DNA from 3 places in the Promicromonospora alba genome. Region 1 is predicted to be linked to each of the others. Evidence: riboswitches for the same ligand, from Rfam matches in the RefSeq annotation. Region 1 holds a riboswitch; each other region holds the start of a gene.
What was found. A riboswitch is a leader RNA that binds a small molecule or an ion and turns the genes downstream of it on or off. The one in region 1 is predicted to bind thiamine pyrophosphate.

Region 1 (4,722 bases):
CCGGACCGGCTCCGCCAGATGGGCTGCACCGTCGCACCCGCCGGCGACGGCGAGCACGGCCGGATCCCCGAACCCGTGGTCGACGCGCGCGCCGTCGACGAGCACGAGCGGTGGATGGCCGAGAAGGCCGCCGCGGGCTGGACCTACGGTCCGCAGCGGGACGACGCCCGGCGCCTGCACCCGGACCTGCGCCCCTGGGAAGAGCTGTCGGAGGCGGACCGCGAGAAGGACCGCGCGGCGATCCGAGCCATCCCGGTGATCCTCGCGGACTTCGGCCTCCACGTGGTCCCGCTCGCCGACGACGCCGGCTGGGAGGCCGCCGGCGAGCCCGTGCCGGACCCCCGTGGCGTGGTCAAGGGCTGGCGGATGTTCGGCCGCGGCCGTGCGGAGCAGGCCGGCGAGGGCTGAGAGGATGTGCCCCATGCGAAGCGTCACCCTCCTCGGCTCCACCGGCTCCATCGGCACGCAGGCCATCGACGTCATCGGGCGCAACCCGGACCGGTTCCGCGTGGACGCGCTGTCCGCCGGCGGTTCTGACCTGCCGCTCCTCGCCCGCCAGGCCGCGTCGCTCGGCGTACGCGCCGTCGCGGTGGCCGACGACGCCGCACGCCCCGCGCTGCTGGACCTGCTCCGGGAGGCAGGGGCCGACGGCGTCGAGGTGCTCGCCGGACCGGGCGCCGCGACCGAGCTGGCCGGCCGGGGGAGCGACGTCGTGCTCAACGGCATCACCGGATCCGTGGGCCTGCGCCCCACCCTCGCCGCGCTCGCCGCCGGTTCGACGCTGGCGCTCGCGAACAAGGAGTCGCTGGTCGTCGGGGGCGCGCTGGTCAAGGCGGCGGTGCGGCATAAGGGCCAGATCGTGCCGGTGGACTCGGAGCACTCCGCCATCGCGCAGTCGCTGCGCTCGGGGTCCGCCGCCGAGGTGCGCAAGCTCGTCGTGACCGCGAGCGGCGGGCCGTTCCGCGGCCGCACGCGCGCCGAGCTGCGGGACGTGACCCCCGCGCAGGCCCTGCGGCACCCCAACTTCTCGATGGGGCGCGTGGTCACCACCAACTCCGCGACGCTGGTGAACAAGGGCCTCGAGGTGATCGAGGCGCACCTGCTGTTCGATCTGCCGTTCAGCGCGATCGACGTCGTGGTGCACCCGCAGCAGATGATCCACTCGATGGTCGAGTTCGCCGACGGCTCCACCATCGCCCAGGCCGGTCCGCCGCGGATGCTCGTGCCGATCGCGCTGGGCCTGTCCTGGCCCGACCGCCTGCCGGACGTCGACGTGCCCATCGACTGGACCAAGGCGTCCACCTGGGAGTTCGCGCCCCTGGACGACGACGCCTTCCCCGCCGTCCGCCTCGCCCGGCAGGTCGGCGAGGCCGGCGGCACGCACCCCGCCGTCTACAACGCGGCGAACGAGGTGTGCGTGGACGCGTTCCACGACGGCGCCATCGGCTTCCTGGACATCGTCGACACGGTGGCCGCCGTCGTCGAGGCGCACGAGACGACGTCCGCGGGCGACGCGACGTCGGTCGAGGGCGTCCTGGAGGCCGACGCCTGGGCCCGCGCCCGCGCGGCGGAGCTCCTCAAGTCCTGACGGGACGTCCGGGACCGGTGCGATGCGCTGCGGCCCGGCTGGAGCGTCGCGACCGGGGGAGACAGTTGCTCTGCGAGGTGTGTTGCTGTCAGTAGACAACGTCTACTGACAGCAACAGATCTAGCTCGCGGAACCTTTGCGCGGCGCCCGGGCATCCGAGAGCGGCGTCGGCTGTCGTCCGCGCGCGGTGTAGCCATGGTCGACCGGGCCGTGGCCGCGCCAGGGCCCGGGCGTGGTGCCCGTGCCGCCGATGACCAGGTCGTCCGCGGCGCGCAGGGCTTCCGTCAGGTAGTTCTTCGCCTCGCGTACGGCGGGCTCCCACCCGTCGTGCCGGGGCCGCAGGACCACACACGCTGAGCTGAGCGTGCAGCCCGTCCCGTGCGTGTTCCGCGTGGGAATCCGCGGGGCGGCCAGGGTGACGACGCCGTCCGACCCGTCGCCCGAGCCGAGGCCCGGACCTGCGAGGTGGTCGACCGACTCCGCCGAGTCCAGGTGCCCGCCCTTGACCAGGGCGAACCGCGCCCCGAGCTTGAGCAGCGCGCGGGCCTGGTCTGCCGCCTCGCCGTCGTCCCGGGCCTGTTCGACGCCGAGCAGCACCGCGGCCTCCGGCAGGTTCGGCGTGACCAGGTCGGCCAGCGGCAGCAGCTCGTCGCGCAGCACCGCCTCGGCGTCCGGCGCGAGCAGGCGGTGGCCCGACGTCGAGACCATCACCGGGTCGAGCACCACGTAGGGTGCGCGTCCGGCGGCACGGAGCTGCCGCAGCGCCGCCGCGACGGCCCGGGCGACGGCGGCGTCCGTCGTCATGCCGATCTTCACGGCGTCCACCGCGACGTCGGCGAACAGGGTCTCGAGCTGCGCGGTCACCATGTCGGCGGGCACGGGCAGCACCCGCGTCACGTCGGTCGTGGACTGGGCGGTCAGACCGGTGAGCGCCGCGCAGCCGTACCCGCCGAGCGCGGCGAAGGTCTTCAGGTCGGCCTGGATCCCCGCGCCGCCGGACGGATCCGACCCGGCGATCGTCAGCGCCACGGTGGGATGTCCGGGCGGGCGGGTGCGCGCGCCGGTATCGAGCAGGACGGAGCCCATGAGGCGTTCCCTTCGCTAGAATTACCTAGAGCAGGTTCCACGGGTACGTCTCAGCCGGGCTGGCGCCCGGCGCCCCGCGCCATTTCCGCCCCACCCTACCCAGCGGTCTGTCCGGCTCCGTGCTGCAGGCCGTCCACGAGCAGGTCGATCATGCGCCGGCCGTGGTTCGGCTCGTCGTCGTGCATGGGCAGGCACAGCTTGGAGACGGCGTAGAGGAGGTCCTTGGGGCTGGCGACCGCGCGGATCTCGCCGGCGTCGACGGCGGCGTCGACGAGCGAGCCCAGGGCCGGGCCGAGCCGCCCCATGAAGTAGTCCGGCAGGGCGTCGAACGCCGGGTCGCCGGAGTGCAGCGCCGACGCGAGGCCGCTCTTGGTCTCGAGGAACTCGGTGTACCGGTGCAGCCACTTCTCGAGCGCCACGACCGGCTCGTGCTTTCCGGCGAGGGTCGGCGCGGCGTCGGCGCACGCGTCGACCTCGTGCTGGAACACGGCCTTGACCAGGTCCGAGCGCTTGGGGAAGTGCCGGTACAGCGTGCCGACGCCGACGCCGGCCAGGTCGGCGACCTCCTTCGCGGGCGCGTCCACGCCGGACGTGCCAAAGGCTGACTTGGCCGCGTCGAGCAGCGAGTCGATGTTGCGTTGCGCGTCGGCGCGCAGCGGCCGCGGCGCTGTGTTCTGGGTCACTCCACTCCATCCCTTGCTATCCGGAATCCCTTTCCATATAGTTCTGGAAGAGCGTTCCGCTTAGCTCCAGGGTACGACATCGCCGGGGCGCTCACCAGACCTCTCGACCCCAGGAGGGCCCCATGCAGTACCGCAACCTCGGCCGGACCGGCATCAAGGTCAGCCCCTATGCGCTCGGCGCGATGATGTTCGGCGCGGTCGGCAACCCCGACCACGAGGAGTCGATCAAGATCATCCACAAGGCCCTCGACTCCGGCATCAACTTCGTCGACACCGCCGACTTCTACTCGCACGGCGAGTCCGAGGAGATAGTGGGCAAGGCGCTCAAGGGGCGGCGCGACGACGTCGTGCTCGCCACCAAGGTGCACCTGCCCATGAGCGACGACCCCAACCACCGCGGCAACTCCCGCCGCTGGATCATCGCCGAGGTCGAGAACTCGCTGCGCCGCCTGGGCACCGACTACATCGACCTCTACCAGATCCACCGCCCCGACCCCGAGACGGACGTCGAGGACACGCTGGCCGCGCTGACCTACCTGATCAACTCGGGCAAGGTGCGGGCCATCGGCTCGTCGACGATGCCAGCCGCCGAGATCGTCCAGGCCCAGTGGGTGGCAGAACGGCGCGGCCTGGAACGCTTCAGGGCCGAGCAGCCGCCGTACTCCATCCTGAACCGGGGAATCGAGCGGGACGTGCTGCCGGTCGCCCAGCAGTACGGCATGGGCACCCTGGTCTGGAGCCCGCTCGCCGGCGGCCTCCTCACCGGCCGGTACCGCAAGGGTCAGGAGAACGACACCCACCGGGCGCAGTTCGGGATGGAGCACCTGCGCGACGAGCAGCGCCTCGACGTCGTCGAGCAGCTCATCCCCGTCGCGCAGGACGCCGGTGTCCCGCTGAACCACCTGGCGATGGCGTTCACGATCGCCCATCCCGGCGTCACCTCCGCGATCATCGGCCCGCGCACCATGGAGCACCTGGACAGCGCGCTCGCCGGCGCCGAGGTCGTCCTGAGCGACGACATCCTGGACCGGATCGACGCGATAGTGCCGCCCGGGACCGACGTCGGCCGCCTCGACATGGCCTACGACCCGCCCGCCATCCAGCAGCCGCTCCTGCGCCGTCGTCCCGCGGAACAGCGCGCGGCCGCGTGACGGGCGAAGGGCGCGTTCTACCCAGCGACTGGGCCCAGAACTCACGTGAGATCTGGGCCCGATCGCTGGGTAGGCGGGTCATCGGGACGCAGAATCGGCGGGCCGAGCGCCCCCGGTCACAGCGTGGACCAGACCTCGCTCAGCACGCCCCGCAGGATCTCCTCGATCTCGTCGAACTCGGTCTGCCCGACGGTCAGCGGCGGTGCGAGCTGCA
Region 2 (4,722 bases), on a different contig from region 1:
GCCGGTAGGGCGGCCGGGGCGACAGTACACACGCGGGGTGTGTTGCGCAGAGTAGACAAGGTCTACCGAGCGCAACACACCCCGCGTGCGTACTGTCCTTCCCTGTCGCGACCGGTGGCCGCCAGTTACCAGTTCTGCGTGACGCCCGGCATGTTGGCCGGCAGCTTCACGTTCTTCGGGTGGTAGACGTACGTGACGCCGTCGGTCGACGTCTGCCACACGCGCTCGAAGTTCTCCCGCGTGTACACGACCCGCACCTCGTCGTTGCTCGCCTTGTTCGGGTCGTTGATGATCGGGTCACCGTCCGCGGTGAACCCGATCAGCACGACGAGGTGCCCCGGGGTGCTGTAACCGGCCTCGGGCATCTCCTCCTCGTCGAAGTTGAGCGACATGGTGAGCGGGATACCCGCCTCGATGAACTTCTCGGCCTCCGCCAGGGAGCGCAGCCGGGTCACGAACGACTTCAGCCCGAACCTGTTGGCGTAGGCGGCGTTGAACGGCCAGTTGCCCGCACCCTCGTACGCGTAGTCCCAGGTGTGCATCGCGGCGTAGTCGACCTGCGGGTCACCGTTGGGCGCCACGATGCCCTCCAGCTCCCTGGCCGGCACCTCACGGCCGTAGGAGTAGATGACCATCGTGGACGACGTCGGCGAGCACCACACCTGGCCGCCGCCCCCGAACTCGGGGTACTCACCGCGGTGGATGTTCTGGCTGTACTGCGGCACGTCGAGCGACACCTCCCGCCCGAGCGTGAAGTCGCTGGTGCCCGTGTAGTGCTCGTCGGGCAGGTTCTCGCTGGTCATGGTGCTCACCGACGCCAGGCGCGGCGAGGTCCGGGCGCCCTCGGGCCGGTACAGCCTGACCCGGGTCTGGAACGCGTCCGGCTCGAAGCCCGCCCTCGAGACGAACGTGTCGGTGAACAGAGCGGCGTCGGTGTCGCCCTGGCCGTTCAAGGAGGTGCGGTGGATGTCCCCGACGCTCCCGTCGGCGGGTGCGAACTCGTCGCCCGACGCCCAGCGGCCCATCACGAACCACTTCGTCCAGGTCCCGTCGGCCTTGCGGCCGCGGAACTCCGTCTCGACCCAGGTGCCCGTGGGGGTGTCCGTGTTCCAGGAGGGAACGGCCTGCTTGATCGGGTACCCGACCTCGACGACGGGCGAGGTCCACGTGCCGGTCTCGTACGTGACGGGTGTGCCGTCGCCGTACGGGTCCGTGTAGTCCACGAGGTCGCCGCCGCGGGCCAGGAAGAGCCCGCCGTGGACGTCGAACCGCAGCTCGTCACGTTCGCCCTGGAGCAGCTCCCTGCGCCCCTCCCAGGAGGTCAGGGTGATCTGGTTGTCCGACGCCGCAGGGCTCACCTCGGGAGCTCCCGTCGCCGACACCGCACCCGCCACGATCCCTGCTTGGACCACGAGCGCCCCCGTGGCGGCCAACGCGAACGACCTCGTTCGCAGGTTGTTCCGTACCGGCATTCCAGCCTCCATGTCCCGGGCTCCCTGCTGGGGTGAGCGAGCCTTCGGGCCTTGCTTATCACGGTCGGGGGCGGGGCAGAAGGAAAGTGCCAGACAGTGCTAACCTCGGCGGCGATCCCACGGGTGCCTCACGCAGGGGCTGAGATCGGGCTGTACGGCCCGGGACCGTTGAACCTGTCCGGTTAACACCGGCGTAGGAAGCAGGAGTCTCATGATGGAGAAGTCCCAGTCCCGCACGCTCGCGTACCAGCACGAGCGCGACCACGAGCACGACGGCGGGTACAGCACACCGCAGGACGACACAGGTCTCCGGGTGCCGGTCACGGAGATCACCCTGGCGCCGTCGCCCGACGGCACCCCCAACGAGCCGGTGCGCGTCTACCGCACGCAGGGCCCCGGTTCCGACCCGGTCCGCGGCCTCGCGCCGGCCCGCGAGCCCTGGGTCGTGGCGCGCGGCGACACCGAGGAGTACGACGGCCGCGACCGGGCACTGGCCGACGACGGGCGCAGCGCACTGCGCCGGGGTGCCGCGAGCCAGGAGTGGCAGGGTGAACGACGTCGGCCCCGCCGCGCGCTCCCCGGCCGGACCGTCACCCAGATGCACTACGCACGCCAGGGCGTGATCACGCCCGAGATGCGGTTCGTCGCGGTGCGCGAGGGCTGCGACGTCGAGCTCGTGCGCAGCGAGGTGGCCGCCGGCCGGGCGATCATCCCGAACAACGTGAACCACCCGGAGTCGGAGCCGATGATCATCGGCAGGGCGTTCCTGGTCAAGGTCAACGCGAACATCGGCAACTCCGCCGTCCACAGCTCTATCGCGGAGGAGGTGGAGAAGCTGGAGTGGGCCACCAAGTGGGGCGCCGACACGGTCATGGACCTCTCCACGGGCGATGACATCCACACCACCCGCGAATGGCTCATGCGGAACTCGCCGGTGCCCATCGGCACCGTGCCGATCTACCAGGCCCTGGAGAAGGTGAACGGTGACGCCAGCGCGCTGACCTGGGAGATCTACCGCGACACGGTGATCGAGCAGTGCGAGCAGGGCGTCGACTACATGACCGTGCACGCCGGCGTGCTGCTGCGGTACGTGCCGCTCACGGCGGACCGGGTCACGGGCATCGTCTCGCGCGGCGGGTCGATCCTCGCCGGCTGGTGCCTGGCGCACCACCAGGAGAACTTCCTCTACACGCACTTCGACGAGCTCTGCGAGATCTTCGCCCGGTACGACGTCGCCTTCTCCCTCGGCGACGGCCTGCGGCCGGGCTCGCTCGCCGACGCGAACGACGCCGCGCAGTTCGCCGAGCTCGACACCCTCGCCGAGCTGACGAAGCGGGCCTGGGCCTACGACGTCCAGGTGATGGTCGAGGGACCCGGACACGTCCCGTTCCACCTGGTGCGCGAGAACGTGGAGCGGCAGCAGGAGCTCTGCGACGGCGCCCCGTTCTACACGCTCGGCCCGCTCGTGACCGACATCGCGCCCGGGTACGACCACATCACCTCAGCGATCGGCGCCACCGAGATCGCCCGGTACGGCACCGCGATGCTCTGCTACGTCACGCCCAAGGAGCACCTCGGCCTGCCCAACCGCGACGACGTGCGCACCGGCGTGGTGACCTACAAGATCGCTGCGCACGCCGCCGACGTGGCCAAGGGGCACCCCGGCGCCCGGGACCGCGACGACGCCCTGTCCAAGGCCCGCTTCGAGTTCCGCTGGCGGGACCAGTTCAACCTCTCCCTCGACCCGGAGCTCGCCGAGGAGTACCACGACGAGACGCTCCCGGCCGAGGCCGCGAAGACCGCGCACTTCTGCTCGATGTGCGGCCCGAAGTTCTGCTCGATGCGGATCTCGCAGGACATCCGCGACGAGTTCGGCGGGGCGCAGAACCAGGCGGCGCTCGCGGACGCGGCGTCGGCGTCGGCGTCGGCGTCGGCGTCGGCTCAAGCGGAGGGCATGGCGCAGAAGTCCGCGGAGTTCCGCGAGTCGGGCGGCGAGGTCTACCTCCCGCACCCGCAGCTCCGCGCGTAACGGCCACGCCCGCCCACCCCGACAGATCCGCGAAGTAGAGCGGGTGTCCGGACGCCCGCTCTACTTCGCGAGCCGGTGATCGGCGAAGTAGAGCGTGCGTCCGGACACCCGCTCTACTTCGCGGATCTGCGGCGACGGACCGTGGAGGGTCAGGTCAGGTCGGGCACCGGGCCCGTCGTCGTGCCCTCGACCAGGCTCACGGGCAGCATCACCGACTGGGGCTCCTCGCCGGCCAGCAGCGCGATGACGGCCAGTCCGAGCGCCCGGCCCTTCTCGACGAGCGGCTGATGCACGCTGGTCAGCACGTCGGGGGAGAGCCACGGCAGGTCGAGCCCGTCGAACCCGGCGACCGACACGTCCTCGGGCACCCGCAGCCCGAGCTCGCGGGCGGCGATCACGGCGCCGGCGGCGAGCAGGTCGGAGTGCGCGACGATCGCCGTCGGACGATCCCGGGCGGGCGCCCACTCGGACAGGATCTCGGTGGCGGCGTCGCGCCCGTGCTCCACGAGCGAGGCGGGCGTCTCCCACGAGATGACGGGTTCGATGACGTCCCGCACGCCGGCCAGCCGGTTGCGGGTCGGCGTGCGCTCGGCCGCGGCGAGCCGGTCGGTGTCGACCAGCCCGGACCGCTCGTCCCGCCCGAACGGCAGAGTGATCTCCGCGATCCGCGTGTGCCCGAGCTCGACGAGGTGCCGCACCGCGTCGGCGGCCCCGCGCCGGTCCTCGACGCCCACCACCGGCACGCCGGACACCTCCTGTCCCTCGCCGACCACGACGGGAACGCCCCGCCGCTGCAGCGCGGCAAGGTTCGGGTCGTCCTTCAGGGTGCCCCAGACGAGCACCGCGACGTCCATCGCGGCGGCCTCGACCAGCGGGTCGACGGCGGGCGGGAGCCCCGCCTCGGCGGCGAGCCCCATGGACTGCGTGGTGGCGCCCTGCGGCATACCCGGCACGAGCAGCACGCCGAGGCCCTGCTCACCGATCGCGGAGACGAGGCCGTGCAGCACCTGGGTGGAGACGGGGTCGCGGAACGACCTGCCGAGCTGGTCGCCGATCACCACGCCGACGATCCCGGACCGTCCCGACCGGAGCTGCCGCCCCAGGGGGTTGGGGCCGGAGTACTCGAGCTCGCGTGCGGCGGCAAGTACCTTCTCCCGGGTCTCGGGGGTGATCGGTCCGGCACCGGAGAAGGCGAGCGACGCGGTGGAGACGGAGACACCG
Region 3 (4,722 bases), on a different contig from region 1:
GGCGAACGTGGCGGCGGTGCTCGCCCTCGGCGTGGGCCTGCGGGACCATGGCTCGAAGGTGCGACCCCACTCGACGGGGTCGCCGAGGATGCGTCCGGCGAGCGCCAGCCCGGCCGCCGCGCCGTTCGCGAGGCCCCACTTGGCGTAGCCGGTCGCCACGAGCACGCGGTCGTCGCCGGGCACCACCGGCCCGACGAGCGGCAGGCCGGTGTCGCTGGTGTAGTCCTGGGCTGCCCACGTGTGCCGGGGCTGGTCCACGGGGAGGTGGACCCTTGTCCATTCCTCCAGCGCGGCCAGCCGCCGGGCCGGGTCCCGTTCCCTGCCGACGGGGTAGCCCTCGCCGCCCACCATGAGCAGCCCGCCGGCCGTGCGGAGCGATCGCGTGGGTGACCCGGCGGTGATCGACATGGTCTCGTCGAACCCGGGCGGCAGTGCGGCCTGGTCGGTGATCTCCCACGTGGTGAGCAGGCTGCGGCCGGCCTCCAGCCGGAGGAAGAGCCCGCCGAGCCGCCCGGGCGGTGTGCCGGTCGCCAGCACCACACGGTCGGCGAGGACGGCGCCGCGGCTGGTGCGCAGGACGACGCCGGACCGGCGCCGGCGCACCTGGTGGACCCGGACGCCGTCGTACACCGGCACGCCGCGGGCGCGCAGGCGGGCCCGCAGCGCCGAGAGCATGCGCAGCGGGTCCACCTGCGCCTGGCCCGGCAGGCGTACCGCGCCGTAGGACCGCGCGGGGTACGGCGGGTCCTCCTCCCACTGTGCGGTGAGTCCCTGGCGGGCGCAGGTCGCGAGCACCGCGTCGACGTCGGCTACCTGCTCGGGGGTGGCCGCCACGGTCAGGTCGTCCCGGTTCTCGACGGGCACGTTCAGGTCCTCGAGGGTGCGGCGCAGCCAGCCCAGGCCGGCGAAGTTGGCCGCGAGGTAGTGGCGCACCACCTCGTCGCCGTGCCGGGCGGCGATCCGGGCGAGCCGGGTGCCCTGCAGCACCGAGAGCTTGCCGGTCGAGCGGGCGGTGGTGGTCGCGCGTGCGCCGCAGGCATCGAGCACCACAACGTCTGCGCCGCCGTCTGCGAGGAGCTGGGCGGTGACGACACCGGTGAGACCGGCTCCGACTACCACGACGTCGGTGCGGAGCGGACCGGGAGCCATGACCCCCGGTGCGCCGCTGCCGGTGTCTTCCAGGTCCGTCGTCGCGTCGTAGGGGGTCTCGCTCACGGTGCACCTCCGCTGCTCGATCCGTGCTGCTCGATCAGTGCTGGTCGGTCCCTGCGCCGGCCCTCGGGCCGGCTCGTCCAGGCTGACACGGGGGCCTGGCACTCGCAGTGCCTCGCTCCTACAATCGAGTTGGCGGAGTCATGAAGCGGCTCCAGGTCCATCTCGGATCTGGGAGGTTCAAGATGCCCCCTTCTCTGCAGCCCAGGCTCAGCATCGTGGACGGCGCCGGCGGCGACACGGCTGAACCGTCACCGAGCTTCTCGGTGGGTGACCTGGCGCATGCTCTCGGTCTGGGGACCAACCTTCTCGTCGGCAGCTACCGCGTCGACATCATGTCGGGGACCTGGTGGTGGTCCGACGAGGTGTACACGATGCACGGGTGGAAACGGCACGAGGTCCAGCCAGGCCTCGAGGCGCTCCGTTCCCGCAAGCATCCCGACGATCGCGCCCGGGTGGTGCGGGCGGCCGCCGAGGCCCTGCGGACGGGCCGGCCGTTCGCGTGCGCGCACCGGATAGTGGACCGCAAGGGCCGCACACGCTCGGTGGTCGTCATCGGCCAGGGCCGGCGCAGCGGCCCCGACCGGTCGCCGGAGCTGGTCGGGTACGTCATCGACGTCACGCCGGCTCAGAAGGAGGCGCTGGCGCGCAAGTCCGAGGCGGTCGTGACCCGGGCCTTCGTCAGCCAGGCGGTGATCGAGCAGGCCAAGGGCGTCATCATGGCGGTACGTCGGGTGAGCGAGGTGACTGCGGGTCACCTGCTGCACGAAGCCGCCGGGCGGGTGGACGTCCCGCTGCGCCTGGCCGCCGACCAGGTGATGGCCAGGCTACGGGTCGACGGCGAGCGGGCCGTCGGCGAGCGGAGGGGCATCACGCAGGAAGCCCTCACGCGCGCGCTGGACGGCGTCGAGCCGGTGGGGCGGCCACGCGGGCACGACCCCCTGCTCACCCGGCGACCGCGCAAGGTGCCGGCGGGCACGTCCGGCTGAGCCTGCGATCGGCTGAGCCTGCGATCGGGTGCCCGGCCCGGGGATCCCCGGGCCGGGCATCCGGCGGTTCAGCGCGCCGCGCGGCGGGCGGCGAGGCGCAGCGCCGCCGTCGACGCGCCCTTCGCCGCCATGCGCTTCGCGAACACCGCGGTGCCTGCGGCGACCGCTGCGAACACCGTGGCCTGCACCAGGTCGAGCTCCGGGTCGTCCGCCTTGCTGGGCGCGTCGTTGCCGGTCACGCCCTTCCAGATCATGCTGACCGCCTTCTGCGCGACCCAGCCGGCTGCGAGCGTCAGGGCAAGAGTGCCGACCTTCTCGGCGAGTGTCTGTTCCGTCTCGATCTTGGCCATTTCTACACCGTAGCGTCCGACCAGCCAGTAGGCTGGCCGGACACGACAGGGGAGCGCCACACGGCGCTGAGAGTGCGGAACACCGCAGACCCTTGAACCTGATCCGGGTAAGACCGGCGGAGGAAGTCGAGGCACGATGTTGCGTCTTTCCGGTGCTCACGCGGGCACCATCCACGTTGTTCCGGCCGCCGGAGCGCTCTCCGTGGCGCTCCTGCTCGCCGGATGCGGCGGCTCCGAGTCCGGCGGGGCCGACCCGGCGGCGCCGGGCACCGTGACCCTCGTGACCCACGACTCCTGGGCGCTCGACGAGAAGGTCGTCGAGCGGTTCGAGGAGGAGTCCGGTCTGACCGTCGAGGTCAGCGCGGCGGGCGACGCCGGAACCCTGGTGAACCAGCTGGTGCTGACCAAGGACGCCCCGCTCGGCGACGCCGTCTTCGGCATCGACAACACCTTCGCGTCCCGCGCGCTCGAGGCGGGGGTCGTCGAGGAGTACACCCCGGCGGACCTGCCCGACGGCGTCGAGCAGCTGGGCGGGGCGCTCACCCCGGTCGACCAGGGCGACGTCTGCGTGAACGCGGACGAGGCCTGGTTCGAGAAGTCGGACCTCGAGGTGCCGAAGACGCTCGAGGACCTGGCCGACCCGCAGTACCGGGACCTGCTCGTGGTGAGCAACCCCGCGACGTCGTCGCCCGGGCTCGCCTTCCTGCTGGCGACCGTCGGGGCGTTCGGCGAGGACGGGTTCGAGGACTACTGGGCGTCCCTGGTCGACAACGGCGTCAAGGTCGCAGACTCGTGGGAGGACGCCTACTACGTGGACTTCTCGGGCGCGGGTGAGGGCGGCGAGCGCCCGCTCGTCCTGTCGTACGCGACGTCGCCGGCGTTCACCGTCAGCGAGGACGGCTCGGAGTCGACCACCAGCGCGCTGCTCGAGACGTGCTTCCGGCAGGTCGAGTACGCGGGAGTGCTTGCCGGGTCGGACAACCCGGAGGGCGCTCAGGCGTTCGTCGACTTCCTGCTCGGCGAGGCCGCGCAGGCCGCGCTGCCCGAGTCGATGTACATGTACCCGGCCGACCCCGCCACGAAGCTGCCCGCCGACTGGGAGAAGTTCGCGCCCCAGGCCGAGGAGCCGTTCGAGGTGGATCCCGCCGAGGTGAGCGAGCACCGCGACGAGTGGATAGAGCGGTGGACAGAGACCGTAGTCGGCTGAGCCTGCGGCCCGCGCCGCTGCTCTGGGGGACGGCGGTCGCCGTCCCCCTCGCTTTCCTCGCCGTCTTCTTCGCCTGGCCCGTGGCCGCGCTGGTGGTCCGCGGTTTCGTGCCCGACGGCGTGCTCGACCTCACCGGTTTCGCGGAGGTGCTGTCCAGCCCGCGCACGTGGCGGCTGGTGTGGCTGACGCTGACGCAGGCAGTGCTCGGCACCGCCTTCTCGGTGCTGCTCGGCCTGCCGCTCGCGTACCTGCTCTACCGCCGGTCGTTCCCGGGCCGGGTACTGGTGCGCGGGCTCGTGACGGTGCCGTTCGTGCTGCCCGCCGTCGTCGTCGGCGTCGCGTTCCGCACCCTGTTCGCGCCCGGCGGCGCGCTCGGCTTCCTCGGGCTTGAGGAGTCGCTGGCCGGGATCGTCGTCGCCCTCGTCTTCTTCAACGTGTCGGTGGTCGTGCGGACCGTCGGCGGGCTCTGGGAGCGGCTCGACCCCAGGACCGAGCAGGCCGCCGCATCGCTCGGGGCGGGGCCCGTGCGGGTCTTCCGCACCGTGACGCTGCCCTCGCTGGGACCCGCCGTCGCGTCCGCGGCCTCGGTGGTGTTCCTGTTCTGCGCCACCGCGTTCGGGGTGGTGCTGGTCCTCGGCGGCGTGCGGTACGGCACCATCGAGACCGAGATCTGGACGCGGACCACCCAGTTCCTGGACCTGCGCTCGGCGTCGGTGCTCTCGATCCTGCAGCTCGTGGTCATCTCGGGCGCCCTCGCGATGTCCGCACGGGCCCGCCGGCGTCGCGAGGCCGCGCTGCGCCTCGTGTCCGCGCACGGCTCCGCCAGGCGGCTGTCCTGGCGGTCGCCCAAGGACATGACGATGGCGCTGGTGGGCGCGACGATCGTCGGCGGGCTCATGGTGCTGCCGCTGGCCGGCCTGGTGACCCGCAGCTTCCGCGAGCCCGACGGCTCCTGGGGGCCCGG

Region 2: it holds a riboswitch for thiamine pyrophosphate, as region 1 does, so the genes downstream of both, thiC (phosphomethylpyrimidine synthase ThiC) here and thiD (bifunctional hydroxymethylpyrimidine kinase/phosphomethylpyrimidine kinase) in region 1, are expected to answer to the same signal.
Region 3: it holds a riboswitch for thiamine pyrophosphate, as region 1 does, so the genes downstream of both, ACFO6V_RS22575 (thiamine ABC transporter substrate-binding protein) here and thiD (bifunctional hydroxymethylpyrimidine kinase/phosphomethylpyrimidine kinase) in region 1, are expected to answer to the same signal.

The regions. Positions count from the first base shown of each region.
Region 1 is NZ_JBHSFI010000005.1:292,426-297,147, reverse strand. It holds gene ACFO6V_RS16335 (RyR domain-containing protein) at 1-408, shown strand, start outside; gene dxr (1-deoxy-D-xylulose-5-phosphate reductoisomerase) at 422-1,588, shown strand; gene thiD (bifunctional hydroxymethylpyrimidine kinase/phosphomethylpyrimidine kinase) at 1,709-2,674, opposite strand; TPP riboswitch at 2,664-2,761, opposite strand; gene ACFO6V_RS16320 (TetR/AcrR family transcriptional regulator) at 2,770-3,357, opposite strand; gene ACFO6V_RS16315 (aldo/keto reductase) at 3,480-4,508, shown strand; gene ACFO6V_RS16310 (aspartate aminotransferase family protein) at 4,625-4,722, opposite strand, start outside.
Region 2 is NZ_JBHSFI010000004.1:215,850-220,571, reverse strand. It holds gene ACFO6V_RS11985 (N-acetylmuramoyl-L-alanine amidase) at 1-8, shown strand, start outside; gene ACFO6V_RS11980 (C39 family peptidase) at 126-1,472, opposite strand; TPP riboswitch at 1,584-1,689, shown strand; gene thiC (phosphomethylpyrimidine synthase ThiC) at 1,684-3,501, shown strand; gene ACFO6V_RS11970 (LacI family DNA-binding transcriptional regulator) at 3,651-4,722, opposite strand, start outside.
Region 3 is NZ_JBHSFI010000008.1:7,841-12,562, forward strand. It holds gene ACFO6V_RS22560 (FAD-dependent oxidoreductase) at 1-1,215, opposite strand, end outside; gene ACFO6V_RS22565 (PAS and ANTAR domain-containing protein) at 1,398-2,201, shown strand; gene ACFO6V_RS22570 (DUF4235 domain-containing protein) at 2,270-2,551, opposite strand; TPP riboswitch at 2,589-2,693, shown strand; gene ACFO6V_RS22575 (thiamine ABC transporter substrate-binding protein) at 2,688-3,758, shown strand; gene ACFO6V_RS22580 (ABC transporter permease) at 3,734-4,722, shown strand, end outside.